DNA from 2 places in the Lactobacillus sp. WILCCON 0149 genome. Region 2 is predicted to be linked to the other one. Evidence: riboswitches for the same ligand, from Rfam matches in the RefSeq annotation. Region 2 holds a riboswitch; the other holds the start of a gene.
The links. A riboswitch is a leader RNA that binds a small molecule or an ion and turns the genes downstream of it on or off. The one in region 2 is predicted to bind lysine.

Region 1 (4,207 bases), 1.0 Mb from region 2:
TCTTCCCCGGTCATGGCTGGTGCTGTTTCGACATATTCAACTCCGTCAGCCTGCTCCATGTAATTAATGAAGTTTCTCGTCAATTCCGGGTTGTTTTCAACCGGCCAGTAGCCGCCTTGGTTGAGTTCCAGCTTGACTTTGACGCCAAAGCTCAGCTCAATTCCCTGGCAGACTTCAGCCAGTCTTTTGTCGATCAGTTCGATCATACTCTGGGTTAGGCCCCGGATCGTGCCTTCAATTCTGGCTGAATCCGCGATTACGTTTCTGATCTTGCCGGCAGTAACCTTGCCCAAAGTAATAACTCCGCTTTGAATCGGGTCGATATTTCTGGAAATGATAGTCTGAACCTGCATGATCAAGGCAGCTGCCGCGACAACCGCGTCATTTGACAGCTGCGGGAAGGCAGCGTGCCCGCCTTTGCCTTGAATATCGATGTTGACTTCAGTCGTCCCGGCAAACAAGGTGCCATTCCGGCAGCCAATCGCTCCAGCTGGCAGGCTTGGATTGTCGTGCAGGCCGTAGAATTCATCAACATGCCACTTGCCAGTGAAAAGTCCCAGCTGGTAGGCCTTCATGCCGCCGCTCTCGCTCTCTTCAGCCGGCTGGAAGAAGAAAAGGAGGTTGTCAGTTGGCTGATGCTCACTAAAATAGCTAAGGATGCCCAAGGCCACAGTCATGTGGATGTCGTGTCCGCAGGCATGCATTACGCCCGGATGTCTGGAAGCAAATGGCAGGCCGGTTGCCTCAGTTACCGGCAGAGCGTCAATATCAGCCCGGTAACCAATGGTCCGTTTGGCCTTTGACCCCTTGACCAGAACCAGGAGAGCGGTTGGCAATTCAGCCGGCTCTTTGATTTCCAGGTAGTCTTGCTTCATCTGCTTGATCACATCCAAGAGATAAGCGTGGGTTTGATATTCTTCTAAGGCCAATTCCGGGATCTGGTGGAGCTGGCGCCGGATTTGAAGCAACTCGGCTTCGGTCAATACTGCCATATAAAAACTTCCTTAATGTGGACTAACTTCTGTTTGCTTGGACTAATCGATTCTTTTTCTTTACAGCTTGCGCAGGTCTTCTTCCAGACCAGTCTTGCTTTCAGTCTTGGCATCGACTTCCTTGATTACCTTGGCAGGAACACCGGCAACAACCGTGTGCGGAGCCACGTCCTTGGTTACGACCGCACCGGCTGCGACAACCGCGCCTTCACCAACGTGAACGCCTTCCAAAACAACTGCGTTGGCACCGATCAAAACATCATCGTCGACGCGGACTGGCAAGGCTGAAGCTGGTTCAACCACACCAGCTAAGACCGTACCGGCACCGATGTGGCAATTCTTGCCAACGATGGCCCGGCCGCCTAAGATTGCCCCCATGTCGATCATGGAGCCGGCACCGATTTCCGCGCCGATGTTGATCACGGCTCCCATCATGATAACCGCATTGTCACCAATCAAGACTTGGTCACGGATGATAGCGCCTGGTTCAATCCGGGCATTGATTTCCTTGAGATCCAGCAAAGGAACAGCGGAATTGCGGGCAGTGTTTTCCACACGGACTGATTCAAAGTCAGCTTCATGTTCTGCCAAAAATGGCTTAAGAACTTGCCAGTCACCGAAAACTACCCCAGCTTGACCGCTGACAAAAGGATCCGTGCCTTCCGGGAAAGTGACCTGGTCCAGATTTGCTCCTCTCAAGTAAACCTTGACTGGGGTCTTCTTTGGTGCTGAACCAATGTAATTGATAATGCTTTGTGCGTCTAATTCTGCCATTGTATCTTTCTCTTTCTAAACTATTCTGTTTCTGTTGATGATTACTTTGAAGAGGCAAAGAAAAAGCTCCAGATCGCCTTAACAATCTGGAGCCCGAAAAATTCAAAATTAAATTTCACGTCAAATTGCAAGCGCAACGCAGGTACCTTCCCTGCGACAGTCCATGGCCTCTTAAGCCATAGCCCAGCCAATCCGCCTTGCCAATGCGGACGCTTCGGCAACCTCCCCTTTCTTGCAAGTTCTTCGCCTGGCGGGCTCTCTTGCTTTACTCTTGTCGGTTGCGCCTCTTCAATTTGTAATCAGTTTATAATACTAGCTTCATCTTGTCAACGGCTTTTTTATCTTTTATTTGCATATTTTTTATTCATAGTCCGCCCGATTCATTGGTATAGCAGTGAATAGGTGCGATTAGCCATGAATTATCGAAATCTTTTTTTGCATTTTCCGGAGAAAAATGGTAAAGTCCATTCTGATTAAACTTAAATTCTGATTAAAAGACTGAATATGAAAGAGAGTAGCAAAATGAAAGTAGTTAAGTTTGGTGGCAGTTCCCTGGCTAGCGGCCCTGCTGTAGAAAATGCTTTAAAGATCATTACCGCTGAAGCTGAAAGACAAGTTGTCGTTACGTCTGCCCCAGGCAAACGCTTTGACGAAGATATCAAGGTCACTGACCTCTTGATCAAGTATGCCCATGAAATCAATCATGGCAGAAACGGACTTGAAGTTGCTGACCGGATCTTCCAACGCTACGTTGAAATTGGCGAATACTTTAACTTGCCAACGGAAGAGCTCTTGCCCTTGAAAGAAATTCTGCTGGATTTGCCAAAGCAGCCATATCCAAACAAGAACTACCTGCAAGCGGCCTTTAAGGCGCACGGCGAACGGTTAAATGCCAAGTTGATCGCCAAGATTCTGCAAAGCCAGGGAGTAAAGGCCCGCTACGTCGACCCTAAAGAAGCAGGGATCATCGTCACCGGGAGTCCAAATAACGCCTCTGTCAACCCAGAAAGCTACCAGCTCTTGGACAACTTTGCCTATGATGCTGATGAAAAGCTGATTTTCCCAGGCTTTTACGGCTATACTCTGGCCGGTCACATCGCCACTTTTTCAAGAGGCGGTTCAGACATTACCGGTGCTATTTTGGCCAGAGGCTTCCATGCCGACCTATATGAAAACTTTACTGATGTCGACGCTATTTTCTCAGCTAACCCTAAGGTGGTTGACCAGCCTCAGCCGATTCACACGATGACCTACCGGGAAATGCGGGAACTGTCTTACGCTGGCTTCTCTGTCTTTCACGATGAAGCCTTGATCCCGGCTATTCAAGGGCAGATTCCAATCAACGTCAAGAACACCCAGCACCCGGAAAAGCGCGGAACCATGATCGTGCCGGAAAAAGGCTTCAAGCCGGAAACCATCATTACCGGGATCGCCAGCGGCAAGCACTTTGGTGCTCTTTACCTGCACAAGTACCTGCTCAACAAGGAAGTTGGCTTTACCCTCCGCATTCTGCAGATCTTAAGCAAGCACAAGCTTTCCTACGAACACATGCCAACTGGGATTGACGACCTGACGATCATCTTTGACAAGGACGCCTTAAACGATGAGCTCATCGATCAAGTCTGCAACGAAATTCAAAATGAAGTCAACCCAGACCACCTGGAATGGATCAGCGACTACGCGATCATCATGCTGGTCGGTGAAGGCATGCGGGACCGGATCGGGGTCATGCGGGACATCGCCACTCCAGTATCTAGAGAAGGCATTTCTCTCCGGATGGTCAACCAAGGGGCTTCCGAAATTTCCATCATGCTGGGTACGGCAGCTAAAGATGCCGACCAGGCAGTAGCTGCGATTTACGACTACTTTTTCAAGCAAGAAGCACAAGGAGAATAAAATGACTAAATTATTGAAAGTCCACGGGTCACAGAATTCCTTCTTCATTCTGGACCAGACTGAACTGGAAAATCCGCTGACTGACAGTGAACTGCGGCAATTGACCAAGACCCTTACTAGCCATAAGAGCGGCCTGCTTGGCGGAGCCGATGGCATCCTGTCAGTTGAAGAATCAAGTCACTCTGGCGTTTTAGGCAAAATGCGGGTAATCAATGCTGACGGCAGTGAAGCTTCAATGTGCGGCAACGGCCTTAGAACTGTTGCCCGCTACCTGCACGAAAAGACCGGGGAAAGCCAGTTTAAGGTGGAAACCATGTACGCAGACCTGGCCGTCCGGCAAGCCGAAGACTTTGCGGCAGGCGTGCCGGCTTTCGGGGTAGAAATCTCCCCTGTCCGCTTTAACAAAGAGGCTTTGCCTTTTGACAATCTGGGCCACGATCGCCTTTTGGACACACTGGTTCCAGAATTGGTTCCAGGCTGGCGTTTTAGCGCTCTGGCCGTGCCTAATCCCCATTTGATTGCTTTTATCAAAGAAGAAGACCTGG
Region 2 (4,207 bases):
AGCCCCAGCTGGTGGCCCCCAGCCAGACCAGCAGGATTGGCATGATCACCGCCGTCATCCGCCAGCGGGCCCGCATGATCACCGAAGCCTGGCAGTACCAGCTGTAGCCGGCATAGGCCGCCAGCAGGGTGTCGGCAACCAAGTAAAATAACGTGTCCATGGATTCACCTCAAATATAATATCTTCTGAAACTAGTAGCTTAATTATAGCAAATCAAGCGCTTATAATAGAATCAAAAGGCATTAAGCCGATTTTTCTTAAGAAAGAGGCAAAAAAATGGACCAAGCAAAACTTGCTGAATTTAAAGCAGACTTGAAAAAGGCCAAGCACCCCGTCTTTTTGACCGGGGCTGGCGTGTCAACCCACTCCGGCATCCCCGACTACCGGTCCAAAACTGGCATCTACAACGGGGTCAGCGAGCCCCCGGAAGTCATCTTGAGCGAGGAGACCCTCTATGACCGGCCCCAGCTTTTTTACGACTTCGTCATGCAAAACATGTACTTCCCGGACGCCAAGCCGAACCTGATCCACCAAAAGATCGCGGCCATCTGCAATGAAAAAGGGGCCCTCATCACCCAAAACATCGACACCCTGGACCGGCAGGCCGGCAACCAGCACGTGACCGAATTTCATGGCAACCTCTACGACATCTACTGCTCCAAGTGCAAGCAAAAGGTCAGCTATGAGGAATACGCCAAGGGCTACAAGCACGAGTGCGGCGGCATCATCCGGCCCGGCATCGTCCTTTACGGGGAAGGCATCAACCCGGACAATGTCAACCAGTCCATCCTGGAAATGCGGCAAAGTGACCTGGTCGTGATCGTCGGCACCAGCTTCGTCGTCTACCCCTTCGCCGGCCTCTTAGGCTACGCGCCAAAAGACGCCAAAATTTGGGCCGTCAACCTGACTGAGATCCCGGCACAAGGGATCAAGCAGCTGATCGGCGACGCCTTGGAAGTTTTTAAGGAAGTTTAGCCAGAGCAGCTTCAGCTGCTTCTTTTAAGACAATGGCCTGGTTGTGCTCTTCATCTTTAGCCCCGTACAAAAAGAGGACATCTTCTTTTTGCAAGAGCTCTTGCAAATGTTCCACGAAAGCCGGCCATTCCGGATTGTCCGCTAATTCTTCCAAGTAATATTGACGGAAGTCCGGATACCGGTCCGGGTCATGCTTGAACCAGCTCCGCAGTTCCCGGCTGGGAGCCAGCTCTTTCTCCCACTCGTCTAAATTGGCGACTTCCTTTTTGACCCCTCGAGGCCAGAGCCGGTCGACTAAGATCCGATAGCCGGCTGGCTGCTCTTTGGCATAGATACGGACAGTTTTGATCGTTGGCATAGGCGCACGCTTTCTCTTAAAGATGTTTTTTATTACAGCTTTTACTGTATTTCTTATTTTAGTTAGAAAGATTGATTAAGCAATGGACTACAGGAATTTTTTCACCGGCCGGCCCACCAGCGAAATCTGCCAGGACTTGATCGGCCGCCCTTTTTACTATCAAGCCGGCGGGGAAAAAATCGGCGGCTATATCGTTGAAGCCGAAGCCTACCTGGGGGTAAAGGACCGGGCCGCCCACTCCTTTGGGGGAAGAAGAAGCCAGGCTAACGAGGGCCTGTGGCGGGCAGGCGGAACCATCTATATTTACTCCCAGCGACAGTACGTCTTTTTCGACGTGGCCTGCCAGGAGGAAGGCAACCCCCAGGGAGTCTTGATCCGGGCCATTGAGCCAGTCTGGGGCATCGACGAAATGACCAAAAACCGGGGCGGCAAAAACGGGGTCCTTTTGACCAACGGACCAGCCAAATTAATGCAGGCCATGGGTATCAAGTCAAGAAAATGGGACCTGGCCCCTTTGGCGGACAGTCCTTTCACCATTGATTTGACTGAGAAAAAAGTGGCTAAAGAAATCATTGCTTCTCCTAGAATCGGGATCGTCCAGGCTGACCCGGAATGGGCCCAGGCGCCTCTTCGCTATTACGTGGCCGGCAACCCCTACGTTTCTGGCATGAAGAAGCGGGACTGGGCGGAAGATCACGGCTGGGCGTGAATAAGAAAAGCGCTGACAATCGCCAAAAATTCAAAAAGCTAATTTTTTCTTGACTTTTTCTTAAAAGTAATTTAGCCTAAATGTAGTTAAAAAATTATCCAATACAATAGAGGTCGCGATCGTTCACAAAAGCAAGGGGAGCTCACTGACAGTGCTGAGCCTTGTCACTAAGGGATATCGCCGAAATCAGCAGGGTGGTCGTGCGCGCTGTTGGTTGGGCTGCAGGAGAAAATTCTGCAGACTGTCCTAGTTTTCTAGGGAGCGCTATAATTTTTGGTATTCATACTGAATTTTACAGAAACAAAGCAAGCCTCATTGTACATGCAATGGGGCTTTTTTGCCGCTTTTTATTGTATTTCATAACTTGCAAAAAGCATATCGGAGGTTTATTCAGATGAAAAAGCACAGCAGCTGGATCAGCGCCTTAATGGCGGCGGTCCTGACGCTTGTCTTAGCTGTCAGTTGGAGCCAGCCGGCGCAAGCCAGCGGCACCTTGAAGATTGGGATGGAAGCCAACTACGCTCCATACAACTGGACCCAGACCACGTCCGCTAACGGCGCGGTCAAGATCGACGGGACCAGCTCCTACGCCAATGGTTACGACGTCAAGATCGCCAAGATCATTGCCAAGAAGCTGGGCAAGAAGGTCATCGTGGAAAAGACCCAGTGGGACGGGCTTTTGCCAGCCCTGACCAGTGGCAAGATCGACTTGATCATTGCCGGGATGAGCCCGACGGCTGAAAGACGGAAGGCCATCAACTTTACCACTCCATACCGGACCACCAACTTCGTGGTCATCGTCAACAAGCAGAGCAAGTACGCCAAGGCCAAGTACCTGACTGACTTCAAGGGGGCCAAGCTGACCGCCCAGCAAGGGACTCTGCACTATGACCTGATCAAGCAGCTGCCAGGCGCTACGCGTGAGCCAGCCTCCAAGGACTTCGCCGCCATGCGGGAATCCCTGGAAGCAGGTACGATCGACGGTTACGTGGCTGAAGACACGGAACTGACCTCCTTCAAGATGGTCGACTCCAACATCACCGGGGTCAACCTGTCCAAGATGAAGGGCTTCAAGGTTTCCTCTTCTGACGCTGAAGTTTCCATCGGGGTCAAGAAGGGCAACGACCAGCTGCTCAGCCAGGTCAACAAGGTTTTGGCCGGCATTTCCACTTCAGAAAGAAACAAGCTGATGAAGGAAGCTGTTCAGCAGCAGCCGCAGACCAACACCAAGAAGGAAAACTGGCTGGTCTCCATGCTGAAGAACTACGGGCAGATGATCCTGGAAGGGATCGGGATGACTCTCTTGATCTCCTTGATCGGTACCATTGCCGGTTTCTTCATCGGTTTATTGGTCGGGATCGTGCGGACTATTCCAGAGCCAAAGAACAAGTTCAAGAAGGGCCTTTTAGCCTTCTGCAAGTGGCTTTTGTCAGTCTACGTTGAAATCTTCCGCGGTACGCCAATGATGGTTCAAGCCGCGGTTATCTACTACGGGATTGCCCAGTTCTGGCACATCAACTTGAACAGAACGGTTGCCGCTTTGATCATCGTCTCCATCAACACCGGGGCCTACCTGGCCGAAGTCATCCGCGGGGGGATCATCTCCACGCCGAAGGGGCAGTTTGAAGCCGCCAGTGCTTTGGGGATGACCCACAACCAGAGAATGTGGAACATCATCCTGCCGCAGGCCATCCGGAACTGCCTGCCGTCAATCACCAACGAATTTATCGTCAACATCAAGGACACTTCAGTATTGAGCATCATTTCAGTATCAGAACTGTTCTTCGTTGGTTCAACGATTGCCAGCCAGAGCTTCCAGTTCTTCCAAACCTACCTGGTCATCTCGGTCATCTACCTCTTCTTGACCTTTACGATCACCCGGATCTTCAACTTGATTGAAAAGCACATCGAAGGTCCTGAAAACTACAATATGATGGCCAACCAAGTTCAAGTCGGCAAGCAGGAAGGAGACAAGTAAAAGATGGCTGATTACAAGGACAATGAAACTATTTTAAATGTTCAGCACCTGCAAAAGGCTTACGGTGAACACCAGGTTTTGAAGGATATTTCCTTTGAAGTCCACAAGGGCGAGGTTATGACGGTCATCGGTCCTTCCGGTGGCGGTAAGTCAACCATGCTCCGCTGCATCAACTTGCTGGAAGATC

Region 1: linked by a shared signal. The riboswitch ahead of dapD (2,3,4,5-tetrahydropyridine-2,6-dicarboxylate N-acetyltransferase) and the one ahead of ACYVUV_RS10035 (ABC transporter substrate-binding protein/permease) in region 2 are both predicted to bind lysine.

What each region holds. Positions count from the first base shown of each region.
Region 1 is NZ_JBUBHO010000001.1:1,100,314-1,104,520, reverse strand. It holds gene ACYVUV_RS05195 (N-acetyldiaminopimelate deacetylase) at 1-992, opposite strand, end outside; gene dapD (2,3,4,5-tetrahydropyridine-2,6-dicarboxylate N-acetyltransferase) at 1,053-1,766, opposite strand; lysine riboswitch at 1,887-2,063, opposite strand; gene ACYVUV_RS05185 (aspartate kinase) at 2,289-3,662, shown strand; gene dapF (diaminopimelate epimerase) at 3,664-4,207, shown strand, end outside.
Region 2 is NZ_JBUBHO010000001.1:2,145,148-2,149,354, forward strand. It holds gene ACYVUV_RS10015 (hypothetical protein) at 1-160, opposite strand, end outside; gene ACYVUV_RS10020 (NAD-dependent protein deacylase) at 277-975, shown strand; gene ACYVUV_RS10025 (DUF488 domain-containing protein) at 962-1,333, opposite strand; gene ACYVUV_RS10030 (DNA-3-methyladenine glycosylase) at 1,416-2,042, shown strand; lysine riboswitch at 2,142-2,317, shown strand; gene ACYVUV_RS10035 (ABC transporter substrate-binding protein/permease) at 2,437-4,020, shown strand; gene ACYVUV_RS10040 (amino acid ABC transporter ATP-binding protein) at 4,024-4,207, shown strand, end outside.